DNA from 3 places in the Thalassotalea piscium genome. Region 1 is predicted to be linked to each of the others. Evidence: predicted binding sites of a transcription regulator. Region 1 holds the regulator's gene; each other region holds the start of a gene.
The links. Region 1 encodes NrdR, which represses ribonucleotide reductase genes. Its sites were predicted from a motif close to AAACACNANATNTNGTGTTT; they were not measured.
Positions count from the first base shown of each region.

Region 2: the regulator NrdR is predicted to act here: its motif matches at 4,201-4,220, upstream of nrdA (class 1a ribonucleoside-diphosphate reductase subunit alpha).
Region 3: the regulator NrdR is predicted to act here: its motif matches at 1,832-1,851, upstream of QUD79_RS02615 (adenosylcobalamin-dependent ribonucleoside-diphosphate reductase).

Region 1 covers NZ_AP027362.1:2,927,193-2,935,068, reverse strand. Annotated here, with positions in the region: gene QUD79_RS12925 (ABC transporter ATP-binding protein) at 1-378, shown strand, start outside; gene QUD79_RS12920 (ABC transporter permease) at 375-1,538, shown strand; gene QUD79_RS12915 (RNA polymerase sigma factor) at 1,551-2,141, shown strand; gene QUD79_RS12910 (hypothetical protein) at 2,138-2,761, shown strand; gene glyA (serine hydroxymethyltransferase) at 3,079-4,335, shown strand; gene nrdR (transcriptional regulator NrdR) at 4,494-4,946, shown strand; gene QUD79_RS12895 (hypothetical protein) at 5,007-5,342, shown strand; gene ribD (bifunctional diaminohydroxyphosphoribosylaminopyrimidine deaminase/5-amino-6-(5-phosphoribosylamino)uracil reductase RibD) at 5,592-6,725, shown strand; gene QUD79_RS12885 (riboflavin synthase) at 6,743-7,399, shown strand; gene ribBA (bifunctional 3,4-dihydroxy-2-butanone-4-phosphate synthase/GTP cyclohydrolase II) at 7,425-7,876, shown strand, end outside.
Region 2 covers NZ_AP027362.1:2,097,187-2,105,062, forward strand. Annotated here, with positions in the region: gene gyrA (DNA topoisomerase (ATP-hydrolyzing) subunit A) at 1-1,999, opposite strand, end outside; gene ubiG (bifunctional 2-polyprenyl-6-hydroxyphenol methylase/3-demethylubiquinol 3-O-methyltransferase UbiG) at 2,537-3,244, shown strand; gene QUD79_RS09100 (HAD family hydrolase) at 3,247-3,912, shown strand; gene nrdA (class 1a ribonucleoside-diphosphate reductase subunit alpha) at 4,303-6,576, shown strand; gene nrdB (class Ia ribonucleoside-diphosphate reductase subunit beta) at 6,703-7,833, shown strand.
Region 3 covers NZ_AP027362.1:606,357-614,232, forward strand. Annotated here, with positions in the region: gene zapE (cell division protein ZapE) at 1-143, shown strand, start outside; gene QUD79_RS02610 (phosphate/phosphite/phosphonate ABC transporter substrate-binding protein) at 590-1,324, opposite strand; gene QUD79_RS02615 (adenosylcobalamin-dependent ribonucleoside-diphosphate reductase) at 1,928-4,093, shown strand; gene QUD79_RS02620 (TSCPD domain-containing protein) at 4,128-4,814, shown strand; gene rplM (50S ribosomal protein L13) at 5,100-5,528, shown strand; gene rpsI (30S ribosomal protein S9) at 5,532-5,924, shown strand; gene petA (ubiquinol-cytochrome c reductase iron-sulfur subunit) at 6,717-7,307, shown strand; gene QUD79_RS02640 (cytochrome b) at 7,307-7,876, shown strand, end outside.

The sequences.
Region 1 (7,876 bases):
CTTGATATGGAAGCATTAGCACATCGAAAAACAGCGGGCTTTTCTCAAGGGCAACGTATGAAAGTTACTTTAGCGCAAGCGTTAGTTCATCAACCACAAAATTTTGTACTTGATGAGCCAACCCGCGGCTTAGATGTAATGAGTACTCGTGTATTGCGCGACTACCTCAGCAGCTTTAAAGCAAAAGGGCATTGTATTTTATTTTCATCACATGTAATGCAAGAAGTAGCAGCGCTTTGTGACCGAGTGATAATTGTTGCTAATGGTAAGTTAGCTGCTCAAGGCACTCCACAAGAGTTATGTGATTTAGCCGGTAAAACTCAGCTAGAAGACGCATTTGTTAAACTGATTGGTTCTGATGAAGGAGTCGCAGCATGATCCAGTTTAAAGCATTACTTAAGAAAGAATTAAAAGAAGCTTTTCGTGACAAGCGCGCCTTAATGGTGGCAATGATGATGGCGATTATGGCGCCAATTATGATCTTTGCGATGTCTAAAATGATGATTAAAGAGATGGCATCAACACCGCTTGTCTACGTTAAAGTAACGGGGAGCGAGTTTGCACCAAAACTAATAAAAGCATTTGCAGATGACAATATTAAGTTATTTAGTGATGTGCCAGCAGAAGAGGCTGAGCTTTGGGATAAACGTAATATAGAACTCACTATTCCTGAAACGTTTGCACAGGATATGCTTGATGGTAAAAGAATTGATATATATCTAAAAGCTGACTTTAGTGAAAAACCAATGAATGCACCACTTCGACGTATCAAAGAAACCATTCAAAACTATGCTCAGGCTATTGGATATAAAAGGCTGTTAGTACGAGGAATCGACGTTAATTTATTACGACCTGTCAATGTAATCGAGCAAGATACATCGTCCCCTAGTAGTAACTTTATTATGATTTCAATGATGCTTGGCTTGTATTTATTAATGGCTGCATTTATGTCTGGGTTATCTGTCGCTATTGACAGTAGCGCTGGTGAGCGTGAACGTAATGTACTTGAAATGTTATTGTGCCAACCTGTTAGCACATTAAAAATTGTGCTTGCTAAACTTTCCTGCGCTAGCACCATTGCCTTTATTGGTGTGTTACTCACTATTTCATTGACCTTTGCCTCAATTGGGTTTGTTGATTTAACGAAAATTGGCGCTAGCTTCAGCCTAGATTTGAGCGCAGTTGTTATAATAGTTGTGATGCTGATCCCAATTTGCTTTTTCGCTTCAGCGCTGCAGTTATTTTTTTCATTTCAAGCAAAAAGCTTTAAAGAAGCCCAATCTTCAGTGACTATGGTAGTGCTTATTCCTGCAATGTTACCTTTTATCATGACCTTTATAGACGATAAACCTAAGTGGTTTGATTGGGTGCCAGTAACAGGGCAGTCATTAATAATGGAAGATATTTTTAAAGGCTTGCCTGTCGATTGGACTAACTTAGCGTTAACAACGTTAGTTACTATTGTGTTGACCGCGATATTAGTTTTTACCCTAGCAAAAAAATTAACGTCTGAAAAAGTTGTTCAGTCGTTAAGTTAATGAGGGTTTAATATGAATAACTCTTTAGAATTACAGTTTAATAAAAAAGATCGTTTCCAAACGACAGCAACTAACAATAAGAGTCATTCCTTGAACTATAAAACAACTTTCTACCAGTGGATGACGGAGTATGAAAAATTACTTCGTCATATTATTAACGGCTTTGAAGCTGATACAGCTATACAAGATGAGCTGTTTCAAGAAATATCATTAAATATTTGGCGTGCGTTGCCAAGTTTTAGAGAAGACAGTTCAGTGAAAACGTTTATCGCTCGAATCGCTCATAATGTCTTAGCAACTCATGTTGCCAAAGCCGTTAAACGTATTAAACCCGAGAAAAAACTATCAGAAATACCTGTTGAGGCCGAGCAAGATGAAGTTCAACCCACACCTTATCAAGCCTTAGATAAACAGCAACGCCAACAACGGCTAGCGATAGCTATTCGTAAATTAACATTAGATCAACAGCAAGTGATCACATTAGCGTTAGAAGGCATGAGTTACCAAGAAATAGCAGAGGTTTTGTCGATTACTACAAATTTAGTCGGTGTACGTTTGCAGCGCGCTAAACAGGCGTTACAGCAGAAATTGGCGGTGAATTGATGACAGGCATAGAGCATAAACAAGTGAAAAATCCAGAAGATTTATCAAGTGTCGAAGCAGAACTCGACTTATCATGGGATGAGCTGTCTAGCGACTGGCAAAGCCAAGCTTATAAAAAAACAGATATTAAGCAACTCATTAAGCATACTAAACGCCGAGTTTATCTTGCTAAATGTTGTCTGGCTGGAGATTTACTCGCAACGCTAGGTGTTATTATTTCCTTTATATGGGGGATTATTGCAGGTGACTGGGAAAAGGCCACTATTTATTATTTAGGGTTTGGTAGTGTTACATCCATTGTTTTTTGTATCTATGTAATACAATTTCGGTTACAAGCTTGGCGACAAGTAAGAGATGCACCTGATAAAGCCATTGCTAATGCAGTGGTAAACTGCCAATCATCGATAAAGTATGCACAGCTTGTGAAGTTTTCCTGCCTCCCTTTTTTACCAGTGGCAAATTGGTATCTATACGAAGTTACAACAGCAGCTGAAAAACCTATTTTGCCCGCATTACTATTTGTTAATGTTTTTATCGCAACTATTTGGTGGGTTAGCGAATATTTTCTGCGAAAACGTCGAGTTGAGCTGGAACGGTTAAAGGGTTTTGTATCAGAATAAATTACAGGTAAGGCGCCATTACTTTAACTTAAATTCGGAAATGATGATGTTTTGTTTATCTATGTTCTTGATGTTTTGTTTTTTATTCGATATATTCAAGCTAAGACGAACTTACTCTCGTTGAAGAAATTTTCTACTGCATATTTATGGTTACTGTCGATATTTAGCCTTTTTGATGCTTTGATATAAATCATCGCAAAATAAGCTAAAACCTATAGGTTTTATCGTGTACAAAAGCACCTGATTCAGGCAAAATATGCGGCAATTTTAATTAATCCATTTTTTCCAGTGAATAACTGTGAACTTGAGGTAAAGACATGCTTACTCGTGATATGAATATTGCTGATTTTGATGCTGAATTATGGCAATCAATGGCTGACGAAGTTGTTCGTCAAGAAGAACACATTGAATTGATCGCATCAGAAAACTATTGTAGCCCTCGTGTACTAGAGGCACAAGGCTCTCAACTAACTAACAAATATGCAGAAGGTTATCCTGGCAAGCGTTATTACGGTGGTTGTGAATTTGTTGATAAAGCAGAAACATTAGCGATTGAGCGTGCAAAAGAATTATTTGGTGCAACATACGCTAACGTACAGCCACACGCTGGTTCTCAGGCGAACTCTGCTGTATTTCAAGCGCTAGTATCTCCAGGCGGTAAAGTATTAGGTATGAGTCTTGCTCATGGCGGTCATTTAACACATGGCTCACATGTGAACTTTTCTGGTAAGTCTTATGAAGCAATTCAGTATGGTTTACACCCAGAAACAGGTGATATTGACTATGAAGAGCTTGAGCGTTTAGCAAAAGAGCATAAACCAGAAATGATCATTGGTGGATTCTCTGCATTCTCAGGTATTGTTGACTGGGCTCGTATGCGTAAAATTGCTGATGAAGTTGGCGCTTATTTTATGGTTGATATGGCGCACGTAGCAGGTTTAGTAGCTGCTGGCTTATATCCTAACCCTGTTCCACATGCTCATGTGGTTACTACAACTACTCATAAAACATTAGCAGGCCCTCGTGGCGGTTTAATTGTTTCAGGGTGTAATGATGAAGAGATATATAAAAAATTAAACTCTGCGGTATTTCCTGGTGGGCAAGGTGGCCCATTAATGCACGTTATTGCGGCTAAAGCGGTTGCATTTAAAGAAGCATTACAGCCTGAGTTTAAAGTGTACCAACAGCAGGTATTGAAAAATGCTAAAGCTATGGTTGAAGTATTACAAGAGCGTGGTTATAAAGTGGTATCTAACGGTACTGAAAACCATTTATTCTTACTTGATTTAATTGACAAAGACATTACTGGTAAAGATGCTGATGCTGCCCTTGGCCGTGCACATATTACGGTAAATAAAAACTCTGTGCCTAATGACCCACGCTCTCCTTTTGTCACTTCAGGCTTACGTTTAGGTACACCTGCAATTACTCGCCGTGGTTTTGGTGTTGAAGAAACGAAGCAATTAACAGGCTGGATTTGTGATATTTTAGACGATATTAACAACGAAGATGTTATTGCTACTGTACAGGGTAAAGTAAAAGAAATTTGTGCACGTTTTCCTGTTTATGGATAAGTTTTAGCAAACGCTAATTTACCTTAATTAAAGCTCAAACTATTTCAGTTAGAGCTTTTTTATTGCCAAAAATTTACAGTATTGCAATAGTGCTCGTTACTTGGCGGCGAAAATAGATTAAAATAAGTGTTATTGAATTTTTACTTATAGAGAATGGAATGTATTGCCCATTTTGTTCAGCTACCGAAACAAAAGTTATTGACTCTCGATTAGTGGCCGATGGTCATCAAATACGTCGTCGTAGAGAATGTATTACTTGTAGCGAACGCTTTACTACTTTTGAAACTGCAGAGCTATTAATGCCACGCATTATTAAGCGTGATGGTTCGCGTGAACCCTTTAATGAAGACAAAATGCGCAGCGGATTAATTAGAGCACTTGAAAAGCGACCAGTTAGCATTGAACAAGTTGAACTAGGTATCAATAAAGTGAAATCTCAAATGCGAGCAACGGGGGAGCGAGAGGTAAGTAGTGAGCTCTTAGGTAACTTTATTATGGAGCAATTAAAAACGCTTGATAAAGTAGCGTATGTTCGCTTTGCTTCTGTTTATCGCTCTTTCGAAGATATTCGTGAATTTGGCGAAGAAATTGCGCGTTTAGATGATGATTAATGCCATTCAGTATAAATAAGTGGTCACTTCTTTATGCGCAATGGTAAAACAGGAATATCAATGGATTTTGAATTTATACAGTGGCTAGGTTTGTTAGGGCTACCCCTAGTTATCTACAATTATTATAAAGGTAACTTAGGTAATAAGTATGGTATTGAAGTTATCGACGATACACTATTGATCAAGCCTTTTATAGTAACGCGTGTTGGTAAAAAAGCATCAGCGACAATTGCAATGAAAAAAGTAACTAAGCTGCAAAAGTCGAAAAATGCCATTTCTTTTTTCTACCAAAGTGGTCATGCCATTGATATTTGGCACAGGCGAAAAGGTAGTGATGAATTCTGGTTTAAGTTAGTTACGTTATTTCCTGATGCAGAACATATTATTATTGATTAAATAGTAATACCAATCTCACTAACTATGTGATCATTTCTACTGGTTAAAACAATCAACTACTGCGTTATTTATTTTATAATTAGAACAACTAGTTATGAAAACAAATGCCTTGTATTTGACTGTTTTTACTGCGTATAAAATAGATCACTTAATTAATGAAACTGGTATAATACCAATTCGAATAAGAAAAAAGTGATCACTTTTTTCGTTCGGTGAGTATTACTAAACCTAAACTTACATAGGCTTTTTTTGACAGAATTTACATTACTTGATCACCAATTTATGACACGTGCTATTAATTTAGCAAAAAAAGGGCGCTTTACTACGTCTCCTAATCCCCGTGTTGGTTGCGTGCTTGTTAAAGCAGGAAAAATTGTGGGTGAGGGTTTTCATGTAAAGGCAGGGCAAGGTCATGCTGAAGTTAATGCACTTGTTCAAGCAGGCATGAAAGCAAAAGGCGCAACTGCTTATGTAACATTAGAGCCTTGTAGTCATTTTGGGCGAACACCACCTTGTGCACAAGCACTGATAGATGCTGGCATAAATAGCGTTATTTGCGCAATGGTTGATCCTAATCCTCAAGTGAGTGGCCGTGGTTTGGCGATGCTCAATCAAGCAGGTATTGAAACCAAGTCAGGATTACTAGAACTTGATGCTAAGGCACTTAATGTTGGCTTTATTAAGCTGATGAAACATCAAGTGCCGTATGTTCGCTGTAAGTTGGCAGCAAGTTTGGATGGTAAAACGGCAATGGCAAGCGGCGAAAGTCAGTGGATTACCTCACCTGAAGCGAGAAAAGATGTTCAAAAGCTTAGGGCTCAATGTTGTGCAATAGTTGCTGGCGCAGACTCTATTATTTTAGATAACGCCCGTATGACAGTGCGTTTTTCAGCGCTCGAGGCAGCGCAACTTGGCTACCCTGATACAGAATTAAGGCAACCTGTTCGCGTTATTATTGATAGTAAAAATAGATTAACACCAGATTTAGCATTATTTAACGACTTGGGTGAACATGCACCTATTTTATTAATTAGAGCAGCTATTGAAAATGTGCATCAATGGCCGCACTTTGTAGAACAAGTACAAGTTAAAATGCAACCTTCAGGCTACATTGATTTGCCAGCCCTAATTGCCTTGCTAGGCCAACGGGGGTTGAATAATGTGCTAGTTGAAGCGGGTAAAACCTTAGCAGGCGCATTTATTGAGCACAATTTAGTAGATGAATTAATACTATATCAAGCGCCTAAGTTAATGGCTGATAACGCTCAAGGCTTAGTGTCAATGCCAAGTTTAATAACGCTTGATGAAGCGAAAAAATTAACGTTTAAAGACATTACTATGGTAGGCCCTGATATTCGTATTACCGCGGTATTTAACCACTAGTTTAAAAGAGAAGAATTATGTTTACTGGAATTATTGAAGCCGTAGGTAAAATAAAACAGATCAATATCACAGCAGATGGCGCAAGACTCACTATTGATACCCAATCATTAGACATGGGCGATGTCAATTTAGGTGACTCAATAGCAACCAATGGCATTTGTTTAACGGTTGTTGCTTTTGACTCGTCAAGCTTTAGTGCTGATGTTTCTAAAGAAACCCTAACTCGCACAGGCTTTGGCAGTTATCAGGTAAATCAAATAGTTAATTTAGAAAAAGCGATGTTACCAACGACACGATTTGGTGGTCACATTGTATCAGGGCATGTAGATGCGGTAGCAACGATAAAGTCAATTGCGCCTAGCGGTAATAGTATTGACTATTGGATCAACATGTCTGATGAAATCGCGCATTATATTGCCGAGAAAGGCTCAGTTACTGTTGATGGTGTTAGCTTAACGGTAAACACTGTACTTGAAGACAGTTTTCGATTAACGATAGTGCCACACACGACTGAAAAAACAGTGATCAGCCAATACAAAGTTGGTACGCCTGTTAATATTGAAGTTGATGTTATGGCTCGATATATCGAACGATTATTATTAAAGAAACAAACACCGGTAGCGTCAAGTAACGTTACAGAAGCTTTATTGAAAAAAAGCGGATTTATTAAATAATACTTTAAAATTTTAAGAGGTTGTCATGAATTTAAATACTCCGCAGGAGATCATTGAAGACATCAAACAAGGCAAGATGGTTATTTTGATGGACGATGAAGATCGTGAGAATGAAGGGGACTTCATTATGGCGGCAGAGTTAGTAACTCCAGAAGCCATAAACTTCATGGCAACTCATGGTCGTGGTTTGATCTGTATGCCGATGTCGGCTGAAAAGTGTAAACGTTTGAATTTACCATTAATGGTAGAGAAAAATGATGCTCAGTTTACTACCAACTTCACAGTGTCCATTGAAGCGGCTGAGGGGGTTACCACTGGTATTTCTGCAGCAGATAGAGCAACAACAGTACTTGCAGCAGTTTCTAAAGAAGCTAACCAGCACTCTATTGTTCAACCAGGTCACATTTTCCCATTAATTGCGAAAGATGGCGGTGTATTAAATAGAGCAGGACACACTGAAGCTGGTGTTGATCTTGC
Region 2 (7,876 bases), 830 kb from region 1:
TTTGATTCGAATACGCAGTTAAAGGCGTTTTCTTCACTGTGCCAGAGGCTGTAGCCATAATAATAAACTTATCTTCTTCATACTCACGTACGGGTAAGATAGCTGTAATTTTTTCATCATCGCCTAATGGTAGTAAATTGACGATTGGTCGGCCTCGAGCAGTACGGCTTGCTAATGGTAATTGATACACTTTTAACCAATACAACTTGCCACGGTTCGAGAAGCATAAAATGGTATCGTGAGTATTAGCGACCAATAAACGTTCAATGAAGTCTTCTTCCTTCATCTTAGTCGCTGCTTTACCTTTACCACCTCTGCGTTGAGACTGATAATCAGAAAGTATTTGGTACTTCACATAACCTTCATTCGATAAAGTAACAACAACATCTTCTTCACTAATTAAATCTTCTAAAGAAAGATCATGTGAAGCATTGGTGATTTCTGTACGACGTTCGTCGCCAAATTCGTCTCTAATGACTTCTAACTCTTCACGAATAACTTCCATTAAGCGCTCAGGACTTGCCAAAATATGCATTAATTCAGCAATAAGGTCTAATAACGCTTTGTACTCACTTAGAATTTTTTCGTGTTCCATGCCAGACAATTTATATAACTGTAAGTCAACAATTGCTTTAGCTTGTTCGGCAGTAAGGTAATACAAACCATCACGAATGCCGTATTCAGGCTCTAACCATTCAGGACGAGCAGCGTCGGTGCCAGCACTTTCTAACATATGACTTACGTTACCAAGCTCCCATCCTTGAAGAATTAATTTCTCTTCAGCTTCTTTTCTATTACTCGATTCCTTTATCAACTTAATGATTGGATCTATATTTGCGAGTGCAATTGAAAGGCCTTCAAGAATATGGGCACGCTCACGAGCTTTACGTAATTCAAATATGGTTCGACGTGTAACAACTTCACGACGATGAAGAACAAACGCTTCAAGCATTTCTTTAAGGTTAAATAACTTAGGTTGACCATTGGTTAACGCAACCATATTTAAACCAAACGAGACTTGCATTTGAGTAAGTTTATATAAGTTATTTAAAACAACTTCACCTACTTCTCCACGTTTAATTTCTATCACCATACGCATACCATCTTTATCAGATTCATCACGTAAAGCAGAAATACCTTCAAGACGTTTTTCTTTAACAAGCTCAGCCATTTTTTCTATTAAGCGAGCTTTGTTTACTTGGTATGGAAGTTCATGAACAATAATGGTTTCTTTGCCCGACTTATCATCAACTTCGATGTCAGCAAGTGCACGAATTTTTATTTTACCACGGCCTGTTTTATAGGCCTCTTCAATGCCTGCTCTACCACTGATAATACCTGCAGTTGGAAAGTCAGGGCCAGGTATGTAATCAATTAGTTCATCAATAGTGATATCGTTATTTTCGATATAAGCTAAACAACCATTGATCACTTCAGTTAAGTTATGCGGTGGTATATTCGTTGCCATACCTACAGCAATCCCCGACGTACCATTAACTAGTAAGTTAGGAATACGTGTTGGCATTACAGCGGGTATATGCTCAGTCCCATCATAGTTAGGTACAAAGTCTACCGTTTCTTTATCAAGGTCTGCGAGAATTGAGTGCGATATCTTCGCCATGCGAATTTCGGTATAACGCATTGCTGCAGCTGAGTCACCATCAACAGAACCGAAGTTACCTTGTCCGTCAACTAACATATAACGAAGTGAGAAAGGCTGAGCCATACGAACAATCGTGTCGTAAACTGCGGTGTCACCATGTGGGTGATACTTACCTATTACATCACCAACCACACGGGCTGACTTTTTATAAGGTTTATTATAATCATTACCCAATACGTTCATCGCAAATAAAACACGACGATGTACAGGCTTTAATCCATCGCGAACATCAGGTAATGCTCGTCCTACAATTACACTCATTGCATAATCTAAGTAGGAACTTTTCAGCTCATCCTCAATATTGACAGGAAGAATTTCTTTAGCCAGATCAGTCATAAAACGGCGGTATCCCTAAAATAAATTTTAACATTATTATTGTTAATAAGGCGCGTATACTAACACAAAACCGTCAATATGCCTTACTCTTTATGACCTGACATTTTGCGCTGCTTACGCCTACTTTTCAAGTGAAAAATACCTTAACTGTCAACCAATACTAAATATTTGTTTATATTGATAATTAATTGTTCTAAATAATGTCTTTACCCTGTAAAAAGAATTAATTGAACATTAAACAATCACCTTCTTTGTGTATAATAAAAACATCAAGCAAACATTGGTCATTAAACACTCAAAAATACTGTTTATTTATCAGTAAATATCGATAAAGCGTAGATAAACATTAAAGTCGGAATACACCCCATCATTCAAAGTAAAACATCCCTTACCATTTGAATGTTCAAAAGCAACGTTTTGGAAGATACAAAAGCACAGGGATTACAGAAGTAAAAGCTCAGAAAGAATATTAGTGCTTGCTAGGAAAGCAGAATCATATAAAATCTTGTTAAACTTTAGTTATTACCAATAAACCTAATGACAGATACTCTTAATGTAAACCCAGATGAAATTGCCAAATTCGAAAAGGTAGCTCACCAATGGTGGGATTTAGATGGTGACTTCAAACCTCTGCATCAAATTAACCCGATTCGTCGTCAATTTATTATTCAGTACTTAGGTGACATTTTCGATAAAAAAATAGTAGATGTCGGTTGTGGAGGTGGGATTTTAGCTGAAAGTTTAGCAAAGCTTGGAGCTCAAGTTACCGGAATAGATATGGGCGATGAACCTTTAAATGTCGCTAAGTTACATGCACTTGAGACTGGCGTAACTTTAACCTATGAAAAAATACCTGCTGAAGAGTTTGCCTTAAAGCACCTTGAAAATTTTGATGCGGTAACCTGTATGGAAATGTTAGAGCATGTTCCAGACCCTTCATCAATAGTAAAAGCCTGTGCTGACATGGTTAAACCAGGTGGTTTTGTGTTTTTTTCAACGTTAAACAAAACGTTAAAATCATATTTACTTGCTATTTTAGCTGCAGAAAAAATATTAAAAATTGTGCCTGACGGTACGCATGAACATGACAAATTTATTCGCCCTTCTCAACTTATCGGTTGGGCTGAGCAGTATGGTTTAAAATGTATTGATGCCGCTGGTTTACATTACAACCCGATAACAGAAAATCATAAGCTCAATAGTGATTTGGGCGTTAATTATATTTTATGTTGTCAGAAGGTATAAAGGTGTCTTTACCAAGTGCTACTCAAGCGGTGTTGTTTGACTTAGACGGAACGTTACTCGATACAGCTAACGATTTAGGCGCGGCGCTAAATCATCTGCTTTTACAAAACAACTTACCTTTGGTTGAGCGTTCAGCATATCGCCCTGTAGCTTCTGACGGCGCTAAAGGGTTGCTTGAACTAGGGTTCAAAGACAAGCTTAGCGCGTTTAATTTTCAAGAGTTACGTCAACAATTTTTATCCTACTACGAAAATAATATCGCAACGCATACATCGATATATTCAGGTGTTATAGAACTCATTGAATACCTTAAACAGCATAATATTACTTGGGGTATTGTAACAAACAAGCCCGAAGATCTAACCTTAAAGCTACTGCCAAACTTCCCAGAGTTTAATGATTGCCAAGTTATTATCGGTGGAGATACCTTAGCCAAAAGAAAACCCGATCCCGAACCTTTGCTTCATGCCTGTAAAGAAATGAATGTTGATCCGAAGCACACACTTTATGTAGGTGATGCGCCTAGAGACATAGAAGCTGGTAATGCTGCAAATATGACAACCGTTATTGCACAATGGGGTTATATAAATAATCTTTCTGATTGTAATAATTGGTTAAGTGATTTCAGCTGTAAATCGCCATTAGAAATTAAAGCGTTGATTAAATAGACAAGCTGCCACTTTATTACACAAAAACACTAAACTATTGATATTAAATGAGTTAATTTTTAATATTAGTTTTAGCTATATAGATATAACCAAATTCAATAAAAGAGTTTGTAAGGCTAAAAAAATAGTAAATAACCATTGCGTTTTTGTAAAATCAAAATTAAAACGTGGTACTCAGTTAGCCACTACTAACACAAATTTTTATCTACCAAAGAGATAATAAATTAAACCCTAATACCACTTGCATTCGTACCCAAACCTCATTATCTTGTGATCACAATTTGCATTACCCCCCAGATATAGTGTTTTGGTGTTTTTTCAATCAAACAGCTCAAGGGAGTAATATATACGCCGAATAACTAAAATAATAATCAGATTTACAGGATTTTCATGAATAGCAATCTTTTTGTAACTAAACGCAATGGCAATAGAGAACTGATCGATTTAGAAAAAATTCATAAAGTTATTGCATGGGCCGCCCAAGGTTTAAATAACGTATCGGTTTCTCAGGTTGAGTTAAAGTCACACATTCAATTTTATGATGGCATTAAAACCGAAGATATTCATGAAACAATTATTAAATCAGCTGCCGATCTTATTTCTGAAGAAACTCCTGATTATCAGTTTTTATCAGCGCGTTTAGCGATATTTCACCTACGCAAAAAAGCATACGGTCAATTCGAGCCTCCTTCACTTTATTCTCATATAGTAAAGCTTGTTGAAGCCGGTAAGTATGATGAACACTTATTACAAGATTATACTCAAGCTGAAATAGAACAAATGGAAACTTTTCTGGATCATAGTCGCGATCTTACTTTCAGTTATGCTGCTGTAAAGCAGCTTGAAGGGAAGTATTTAGTTCAGAACCGTGTTACGGGTGAAATTTACGAAAGTGCACAGTTTCTTTACTTGCTAGTTTCTGCTTGTTTATTTGCTAAATATCCGGCTGAAACACGCTTATCTTATGTTGAAGGCTTTTATAACGCAATTTCAACATTTAAAATTTCTTTGCCTACTCCAATTATGGCAGGTGTACGCACACCAACTAGACAGTTTTCATCTTGTGTATTAATTGAATGTGGTGACAGTTTAGACTCAATAAATGCAACATCAAGCTCTATTGTAAAATATGTCTCGCAACGCGCTGGGATTGGTATTAACGCTGGACGTATTCGTGCGCTTGGCAGTACTATCCGAAATGGCGAAGCATTTCATACAGGTTGTATACCCTTTTATAAGCACTTTCAAACGGCTGTCAAAAGTTGCTCTCAAGGTGGTGTAAGAGGCGGTGCAGCTACACTTTTCTATCCTTTATGGCATTTAGAAGTAGAAAGTCTGCTTGTACTGAAAAATAACCGCGGGGTAGAAGAAAACCGCGTGCGTCATTTAGATTACGGCGTTCAGTTTAATAAAGTTATGTACCAACGCTTAATCAAAGGTGAAGCAATCACCCTATTTAGTCCAAGTGATGTTCCTGGGTTGTATGACGCATTCTTTGAAGATCAAGATAAGTTTGAACAACTGTATTTACAATATGAAGCAGACGATAGCATCCGTAAGAAGCGTATAAAAGCGATAGAGCTATTTACATTATTTGCACAAGAGCGTGCAAGTACAGGTCGTATTTACTTGCAAAACGTTGACCACTGTAACACTCATAGTCCATTTATCCCTTCGTTAGCGCCTATTCGTCAAAGTAACTTATGTTTAGAAATAGCACTACCTACAAAGCCAATGAATGATGTAAATGATCCAAATGGTGAAATTGCATTGTGTACCTTGTCTGCATTCAACCTAGGTGCAATCAAAAGCTTAGATGAATTAGAAGGTCTTGCAGATTTAGCAATTCGTGCTTTAGATAGTTTATTAGATTACCAAGACTACCCTGTACCAGCCGCTCATAATGCTACAATGGGCCGCAGAACATTAGGTATAGGTGTGATTAATTACGCCTATTACCTTGCTAAAAATGGTGTGTTTTACTCAAATGGTAGTGCGAACAACTTAACCCATAGAACCTTTGAAGCAATTCAGTATTATTTATTAAAAGCTTCAAATGAGTTAGCAAAAGAGCAAGGTGCTTGCCCTAAATTTAATGAAACTCGTTTATCACAAGGTATTTTACCAATTGATACCTACAAGCGCGAAGTCGATAAAATTACAGCAGAGCCATTGCACCTTGATTGGGAAACCTTAAGAGCCAGCATTAAAGAGCACGGGGTAAGAAACTCAACCGTTTCTGCATTAATGCCTTCAGAAACATCTTCACAAATCTCAAATGCAACTAACGGTATTGAGCCACCTCGTGGTCTTATCAGCGTAAAAGCAAGTAAAGACGGAACATTAAAGCAAGTAGTTCCAGAGTATGAAGCGTTAAAAGACAATTACGAGTTACTTTGGAATATACCAAGCAATGAAGGCTATTTGCAGCTTGTTGGTATTATGCAAAAATTTGTTGACCAAACTATCTCTGCAAATACCAATTATGATCCAAATAAATATGATGGTGGCAAAGTACCTGTAAAACAAATACTACAGGATATATTAACGGCTTATAAACTGGGCATAAAAACCTTGTATTACCACAACACTCGCGACGGTGCAGCAGACAGTCATATAGAACAAGAAGATGCTGACTGTGAAGGCGGTGCGTGTAAAATTTAAGCTCGTGTATATCTGATAACCAAATTAAATATCGCAGACGCTGATGCTTGCGATGTTTTATAAAATAATAATAATCTGTTGATGGAGCACCAATAAACGTCAAATTGGTGCTTCAAGGAGTAAGAAATGACTTATACTACATTTAACCAAACCCCAAATAACGCATTGCTAGAACCAATGTTTATGGGGAACAGTGTAAATGTTGCCCGTTATGACCAACAACGATTTATTGCGTTTGAAAAGCTCATTGAAAAACAACTATCTTTCTTTTGGCGCCCTGAAGAAATCGATGTTTCTAAAGATCGTGCAGATTGGCAGAGTTTAACTAATTCAGAAAAACACATCTTTATTTCAAACCTAAAGTATCAAACTCTTTTAGACAGTATGGCTGCACGCTCTGTTAATGCGGTACTACTTCCGTTAGTTTCATTACCAGAAGTAGAAACTTGGGTAGAAACTTGGGCATTTAGCGAAACTATTCACTCACGCTCATACACTCACATTTTACGAAACTTATTCTCTGATCCAAGTGAAGTTTTCGATGATATCGTTGTTAACCCAGCTATTTTAAAGCGTGCAACAAGTATTGCTAAATATTTTGACTCAGTAATAATTACCACTCAGTTACTTCAATCACAAGGTCCTGGATCTTATCAAGTTAATGGTGAAACTCTTGAGGTTAGTGAGCGTAAGCTTAAAGAACGTTTATACCTTGCTATATGCTCTGTTAACGCTCTTGAAGCGATTAGATTTTATGTAAGCTTTGCCTGTTCTTTCGCTTTTGCTGAACGAGAGTTACTTGAAGGTAACGCTAAAATTATTAAATTAATTGCACGAGATGAGGCGCTACACTTAACAGGTACACAACATATACTTAATAATTGGCTTTTAGGTAAAGACGACCCTGAAATGAAAGAAGTGTCAGAGCAGTTACGTGATGAAGGCCTACAAATATTTCTTGACGTGGTTGAGCAAGAAAAAGAATGGGCACAATATTTGTTTAAAGATGGTTCAATGATTGGCCTAAATGCTGAGATACTAAATCAATATATTGAATATATTTGCAACCAACGCTTAGCCGCAATTGGCTATGAAGCGCCATTTGATATTAAAAGCAACCCATTGCCTTGGATGAATGCTTATTTAGTGAGCGACAACGTGCAAGTGGCTCCACAAGAGTCTGAAATTTCAAGCTATTTAGTTGGACAAGTTGATTCGTCAGTTTCAAGTGACGATTTTGATGGTTTTGATCTATAACGTTATGGCAGCCTGTTTACTATTAGTTTGTTGTTCTACTTAG
Region 3 (7,876 bases), 1.6 Mb from region 1:
ATGTAAAACTCATTATTTCGGCTGAAGTCGCGATGGAGCAGTTATACACACATGGCGGCTTAGAGTTTGAATTTAAACGTTGTTTAAGTCGTTTGCAAGAGATGCAGTCGAGCGATTACCTTGCAAGTGAGCACTTACCTTAGTTTATGTGCCGTCAGCTTTGTATATTTAAACTAAAATTGACACTTTTTTGTAAAATAATTTAGGGCGTGTTGATCTTTCGAGTACAAATTTTGTACGAATTAAACATGATTTAATTGAGGCGTAGCGAATACAGTGTAGTATTTTACATAAATGAGCTAGACAGCTTCCGCGTCCTGCTCACGCTAAGTACCTACTTCCGTGTAAGCAACGAAAAGTAAATCATGTTTAAACGTATCCGTAGGACAGCGCCTCTTTGGTTTTTCTACGGCGTTTTCACTTATTTATGGGGAACAACCCCATTACATAAGTTCAGTCTTGTATAAACACCAAATAAATCCCTGCAAAAATGTACAGCAAAGTTCAACATGCCCTAGCATTAAACGATAAATAGGGAGCTTAAGTTAATACTCTAAGAAAAAAATATTTTTGCAAAGAAGTGTTCTTACTATTGGCCTTTATCATTTACTTTTTTAAACCCGTCAATCCAAGCAGGCACAACTTTATGTTCAGACCTGTTTAGTTGAGTTAATGCCCTTGTACATTGCTGCCTAATCGAGGATGAGATGTTTTTATGTATCCACCAGCCCCCTGTTTCTACCGCTTCTGTAACCGCAACAATTGAATAGTCATTAAGATCAGCCCAACGTGTAGCTAATGGGTGGGCAATGATGGCAACTTGTACATCTTGATGTCCCAAAGCTGCTGCTGAACCAATATAATTGCCAACAAAATAAAAATGGCTGTTCTCCTCATTAATATTTACATCGTTAAGTAACTTACTTGGTAGCATATACCCAGGCCAAGAGTGCTTGTTGATAAATGCAAACCAATACCCTTTTAGAGAGTTAAGATCTTTAATGCCTATACTGGCTTTAACAACAATTGCACCTTTAATATAAGTGTCATTATCTAGCGTTTTTGCAATAGCAATCAACTGATAGTCTGGATGATCTTTTAAAGCGATTGAGCGAGGGGTTGGATCGAATAAAAGCTGCGCAGGCTGGGCAGTGTTTTGGTACGGAATAGCATCACAGCCTTTCTGCTTTAACACATTTAGAAATCTTTTTAAGTGGCGCTGGCTTTTTTTACCACCATCATCGTGGTTTATCAAAACCGTGATGGTATTTGAAACTGATAACGTAGGCATTAATGCCAAAACAAAAACTAATAACTTTAACATGTGTTTCCCCGTGTGATGTTGGTATCAAACTAAAATAAAGCCTGCAAATACTTGGTCTCCTATATTACTTGGTTACCTATATTGTGTTAACGACTAAATGCAAAAACTCTAGCTATTGCGTTAGGGTTAATTATGTAAATACAAGCCATGTTACTACCCCTGTACTGATGCTAAACGATTGTTTTTTATATGAATATGTACATGCTTCCTGCCATTTTATAATCGTGCGTGTAAGAATGTGGTCACATCTTTATGGACAATGGTATTAACTTCCCTGTCATAGCATACAAAGTGAACCACAGTGATGAAATCGATTTGGAAAGCAGGAAATTTTAAAGAACAAAGCCGTTGTGTTGTTAAATAAATGATAGAAAATTTAACAATCAAAGAATACATTTGCGACTACAGCAATGTTGAGATATTTTGATATTTAATGATTAGTAAATCACTATATCTAGTAGTACAAAATGTAATTAATATCAATATGTGGTGTTTTAGCGTGATCTAGATCACAATATCTTGTGTTTCGAGTTTTATTAAAAAAAATATTAAGTAGCATTAGTCAACGTTAACGTTTCTCACTAGAACTAAAAAGGAATGACAATGACTACGCAAACTATAGGGCTTAACACCGCTTTAACATCGGCAGTTGAATTACAGCCTGCTTCTTGGGATATCTGGGATAAAAAATATCGCTTAAAAGATAAGCACGGCAATCCTCAAGAACAAACGATCACTGATACCTTCTATCGAGTGGCTAAAACATTAGCAGCGCTAGAGCCGAAAAACAAAAAGCACTGGTTAGAGCAATTTGTTTGGGCAATGGAATGTGGTGCATACCCAGCAGGTAGAATAATTTCTAATGCAGGAGCGGCTGAATTTAAGCCCGCAACCTCAACAATAAATTGTACTGTTTCAGGTGCTATCAACGATTCTATGACTGGAATTTTGTCACAAGTGCATCAAGCAGGACTCACCTTGAAAGCTGGTTGTGGAATAGGTTACGAATTTTCAACCTTACGACCTAGCGGAGCATACGTAGCTGGTGCAGGCGCGACAACTTCTGGTCCATTATCTTTTATGGATATCTTTGACAAAATGTGTTTTACCGTCAGCTCAGCTGGTGGAAGACGCGGTGCCCAAATGGGCGTATTTGATATTTGCCATCCTGATGTAAAAGAATTTATTTTAGCTAAAAGAGAAGATGGCCGACTCCGTCAATTTAATCTCTCGTTACTTATTAGTGATAACTTTATAAATGCAGTAAAAAATAACCAAGATTGGCATTTAGTGTTTCCAATTTCGCAGAAAGAGTTAAGCGCAGATAATATTGATCTCGATAATAAAGCACTTATCCACTTTAAAGAAAATTGTTACAGCGAAGAGTTTATTAAACAGCACGACTATATAGTTAATGAGCAAGGTTTAGTCGCATGTAAAATCTATCAAACTCTTCCTGCAGCAAGACTTTGGGATATGATAATGACCAATACATTTGATTATGCAGAGCCAGGTTTTTTATTAATAGATCATGCTAATGATATGAACAATAATTGGTTTTGCGAACAATTACGCGCAAGCAACCCGTGTGGAGAGCAAATTTTACCACCGTATGGTGCGTGTTTGTTAGGTTCAATAAATTTAGTTAAATTTGTAGATAATCCTTTCTCTGCACAAGCACAGTTCAATTGGAGTAAATTCAAAGAAGTGATCAAAGTATTCACGCGTATGTTAGATAACGTAGTGGAAATAAATGGCTTACCGTTAGAAGAACAACAGCAAGAGATTCTAAATAAACGTCGACACGGTATGGGATATTTAGGACTTGGTTCGGCGCTTACTATGCTCAAATTTGCTTACAATAGTCCACAAGCTGTAGCATTTACCGAAGAAGTATCAAAGGTGCTTGCGATCACAGGTTGGGAAGAAGCACTTAATCTTGCTAAGGAAAAAGGACCCGCACCAATATTAGCACAACAGTTTACTGTCACTGAAAGCATGCTATCAAAACGTCCAGAAATGAAAGAGCATGGCATTAAGGTGGGAGATAAAATTAAAGGTGCAGTGTTACACGCTAAATATAGTCGCTATATGCAACGTATTGCGCAAGAAAAGCCCGAACTTGTTGAGGAACTATCAAAAGTTGGAGCCCGCTTTACCCATCATAGCTCAATTGCCCCAACTGGGACGTTAGCGCTAAGTTTAGGTAATAACGTTTCTAATGGTATTGAACCGAGCTTTGCTCATGAATATCACCGTAATATTATTCGTGAAGGTAAAAAATCAAAAGAATCCGTTGCGGTATCGAGCTTTGAGCTTTTAGCTTATCGACAACGGGTCAACCCTGATGCATTGCCATTCACCGATGATGTTACAAAACAATTGCCTGAGTATTTTGTCGCAAGTGATGCAATAAGTCCCAATGCACATGTTGATATTCAAGCAGCAGCACAATATTGGATTGATTCGTCTATTTCTAAAACCATTAATATTCCTACCGATTTTAGTTATGAAAAATTTAAAAATATTTATATGTATGCCTACGATAAAGGACTGAAAGGTTGTACTACATTTAGATTTAACCCTGAAGTGCATCAAGGGGTATTAGTTAAAGAGCAAGACTTAGAAAACGTAAGTTATGAATTTACGTTGGCTAACGGCACAGTGATCACTGCAAAAGGTAACGAAGAAATTAGCTACGATGGCGAAATTCACACAGCTGCAAATTTACATGACGCCTTAAAAGAAGGTTATTACAGTAAATTATAATTTGTCACTCAGTATAACGTGTATAGGAAATTTCATGAAAGAGATCACCCAACCAATAACGTCAGTTAGAGTAAAGCCAACTGATGAAGTAGAAACTATAAATCAAGCAAATGCCCATGTCATTGTGCCAGATGAAGCAATAAAGCTTAACGAAACCATTAAACGACCAGAGATGTTAATTGGCTCTACCTATAAAATAAAACCACCTGTTTCTGATCATGCGCTATATATTACAATCAACGATATTTTGTTAAACCAAGGCTCGGAACAAGAGTCTCGTCGACCATTTGAAATATTTGTTAATTCTAAGAATATGGAATTTTATTCTTGGGTTGTTGCATTAACTCGTGTTATTTCGGCGGTATTTCGTAAAGGCGGTGATTGCACTTTTTTAGTTGAAGAGTTAAAAGCGGTATTTGATCCAAAAGGGGGGTATTACCAAAGAGGTACAGGTATTTACATGCCATCAGTGGTAGCTGATATTGGACATGTTATTGAAACACATTTAAAGGCTTTAGAAATGATGCCTGATAGCGCTATAGATAAAAACCAAAAAGCATATCTTGCTGAAAAAAAAGAGAAATCTCAAGCTGATGTTCAAAGCGAGCCTTCAAGCTTTCCGACAGCGGCAAGTCAATGTAATAAGTGTCATCAAAAGTCAGTAGTATTACTTGATGGTTGTGCTACTTGCTTAAACTGTGGTGACTCAAAGTGTGGTTAAACATTGAACTTAGATCCAAAGGGGGCAGAAAGAATTAAGCCTAGCTAAAGATTGGCAGCGCAAAATACATGCATAATTGACAAAAATATTACTACGATTAAAAAATAGTCGTGATCTTTATTAATTATCTCTGTATAATGCGCGCTCCCTGACGTTACAAATGTCTAATATCCCCAAGATACTAGACGATGGACTCGATACTCGAAGGGGTAATGGCGTAGTCTTTTAACTGACAGTCTCATGTTGAGGTTGTTTTTAGTAACATTTTAATATTGGGTTTTTTAAATGAAAACTTTTGTAGCAAAACCAGAAAGCGTACAACGTGAATGGTTTCTAGTGGACGCTGAGAATAAAACTCTTGGTCGTATCGCTACTGAAATAGCAAGCCGTTTACGCGGTAAGCATAAGCCAGAATATACTCCTCATTGTGATACAGGCGATTACATTGTTGTTATCAACGCTGAGAAAGTAAAAGTTACTGGTAACAAAGCGAAAGGTAAAATTTACTACTCGCATACTGAATTCCCTGGTGGTCTTAAGCAAATTAGCTTTGAAAAGCTAATTGAAAAAGCGCCAGAGCGTGTGATTGAATTTGCTGTTAAAGGTATGTTACCTAAAGGTCCTTTAGGTCGTGAAATGTACCGTAAGCTTAAAGTGTATGCTGGTGCTGAGCACAAGCATGCTGCACAACAACCACAACTTTTGGAGCTGTAAGCAATGGCTGATAATCAATATTACGGTACTGGTCGTCGCAAGAGCTCAACTGCTCGTGTGTTCATGAAAGCTGGTAACGGTGCAATAACAATTAATAAGAGTGACATTTCTGAATACTTTAGTCGTCCAACGGCTATTATGGTTGTTCGTCAACCATTAGAATTAGTTGAAATGTTAGAAAAGTTTGACTTTAACATCACTGTAAGTGGTGGTGGTATTTCTGGTCAAGCTGGCGCAATTCGTCACGGTATTACTCGTGCATTAATGGAATTCGACGAAACTTTACGTGCTGATTTACGTAAAGCAGGTTTCGTAACTCGTGATGCTCGTAAAGTTGAACGTAAGAAAGTTGGTTTACACAAGGCTCGTAAAAAGCCACAATTTTCAAAACGTTAATATTTTATTTATCGTTCAAAAAGCCGGCATATATGCCGGCTTTTTTATTATTTATTTACCCCGAACCGCCTTTATCTAATGCAGATGAAACCTAGAATATACACATCTCAGTAATACCAGTTTTATTAATTAAGTGATCAATTCAGAGCATAGTCAGGGAAATTAGAACAAAGCATATTAATGCAATCCGATGATTAGATTGATGTGCTGAGCAAGGCATTTTTACAAACCAATAGTTGACTATAGGGCTTCAAAGAACGTAGTGTTTACATAGTATTTTTGGGGAACAACCCCATTATACCAATCTCACTAATTATGTGATCATTTCTACTGGTTAAAACAATCAACTACTGCGTTATTTATTTTATAATTAGAACAACTAGTTATAAAATAAATGCCTTGTATTTGCCTGTTTTCACTGCGTATAAAATAGATCACTTATTTAATGAAACTGGTATTACATAAGCTCAGCCTTGTATAAACACCAAATAAATCGCTGCAAAAATGTACGGCAAAGGTCAACACGCCTTAAGGTTGAATTATTTGCTTGATCTTAAACAAGCTCTATAGTGCTGTATAAGTATACGCTTGATCTAAGGCGATAAATTTAGCCCGAAGTTAAGTAATTAATTAGTGAAATTGAGATGATTTCCCTTGTAAAAAACAGGGGTTTTCATTATGATCGTAAAAATTTTTTTATGGTTAGTTTGTTTAAATAAAACAGGGTTTGGTTTTATTTATGCTAATTAACAAAGTTATTTCTTGAAATAGAATAATAATTGGAGATGTTGGATGAGCAATGCGCCCGTGAATAACGGCCGTCGACGCTTTTTAACTGCAGCTACTTCTGTAGTTGGTGGTGTAGGTGTTGTCGGTGTAGCTGTGCCTTTCATTGGATCCTGGAACCCAAGTGCTCGCGCGAAAGCTGCGGGTGCTCCAGTTGAAATCAATGTAAGCAAAGTACAGCCTGGTCAATTAATTCGTGCTGAATGGCGCGGTAAGCCTGTGTATGTAGTACGTCGTACTGAAGAAACGTTGAAAGCATTAGCCAATCATGATGATCAGCTGCGCGACCCGCAATCAGCTGAACCTCAACAACCCGACTATGCAACCAACGGTCATCGTTCAATAAAGCCAGAGTTTATGGTGGCATTAGGTGTATGTACTCACTTAGGTTGTGCTCCTACTTACCATAAAGACGATTTTTCAGAAATGGTTGAAGGGGTAAAAGACGGATTTTTCTGCCCATGTCATGGCTCTAAGTTTGATATGGCAGGTCGCGTATTTCAAGGGGTGCCAGCACCTTTAAACCTTGTAGTACCTGAGCATTCATACCCAACTGAAGGCATTCTTCTAATTGGTGTCGGTCAAGGAGATGCATAATGAATAGTTTTATGGCTTGGATCGAAAAACGCTTACCACTCATGGACGCCATGAATAAGCATGCAGCCCAATATCCTGCTCCTAAAAACTTTAACTTTTGGTATGTTTTTGGGATTTTAGCGTCTGTAATCTTAGTTAACCAAATTGTTACAGGTATCTGGCTAACAATGAACTATGAGCCTTCTGGCGAAGGTGCGTTTGCGTCAATTGAATACATCATGCGAGATGTGGATTATGGTTGGTTGCTACGCTATATGCACTCCACCGGTGCTTCTGCATTCTTTATCGTCATTTACATGCACATGTTCCGTGGCTTAATGTATGGCTCTTACCAAAAACCCCGTGAATTATTATGGATCTTCGGAATGTTCATCTTCCTCGTGTTGATGGCTGAAGCATTTATGGGTTACTTATTACCTTGGGGTAATATGTCATATTGGGGCGCGCAGGTAATTATATCGCTCTTTGGTGCTATCCCAATTATCGGTGAAGAACTCACTATCTGGATAAAAGGTGACTATGTTATCTCTGGCGCTACGCTAAATAGATTTTTCGCACTACACGTAATT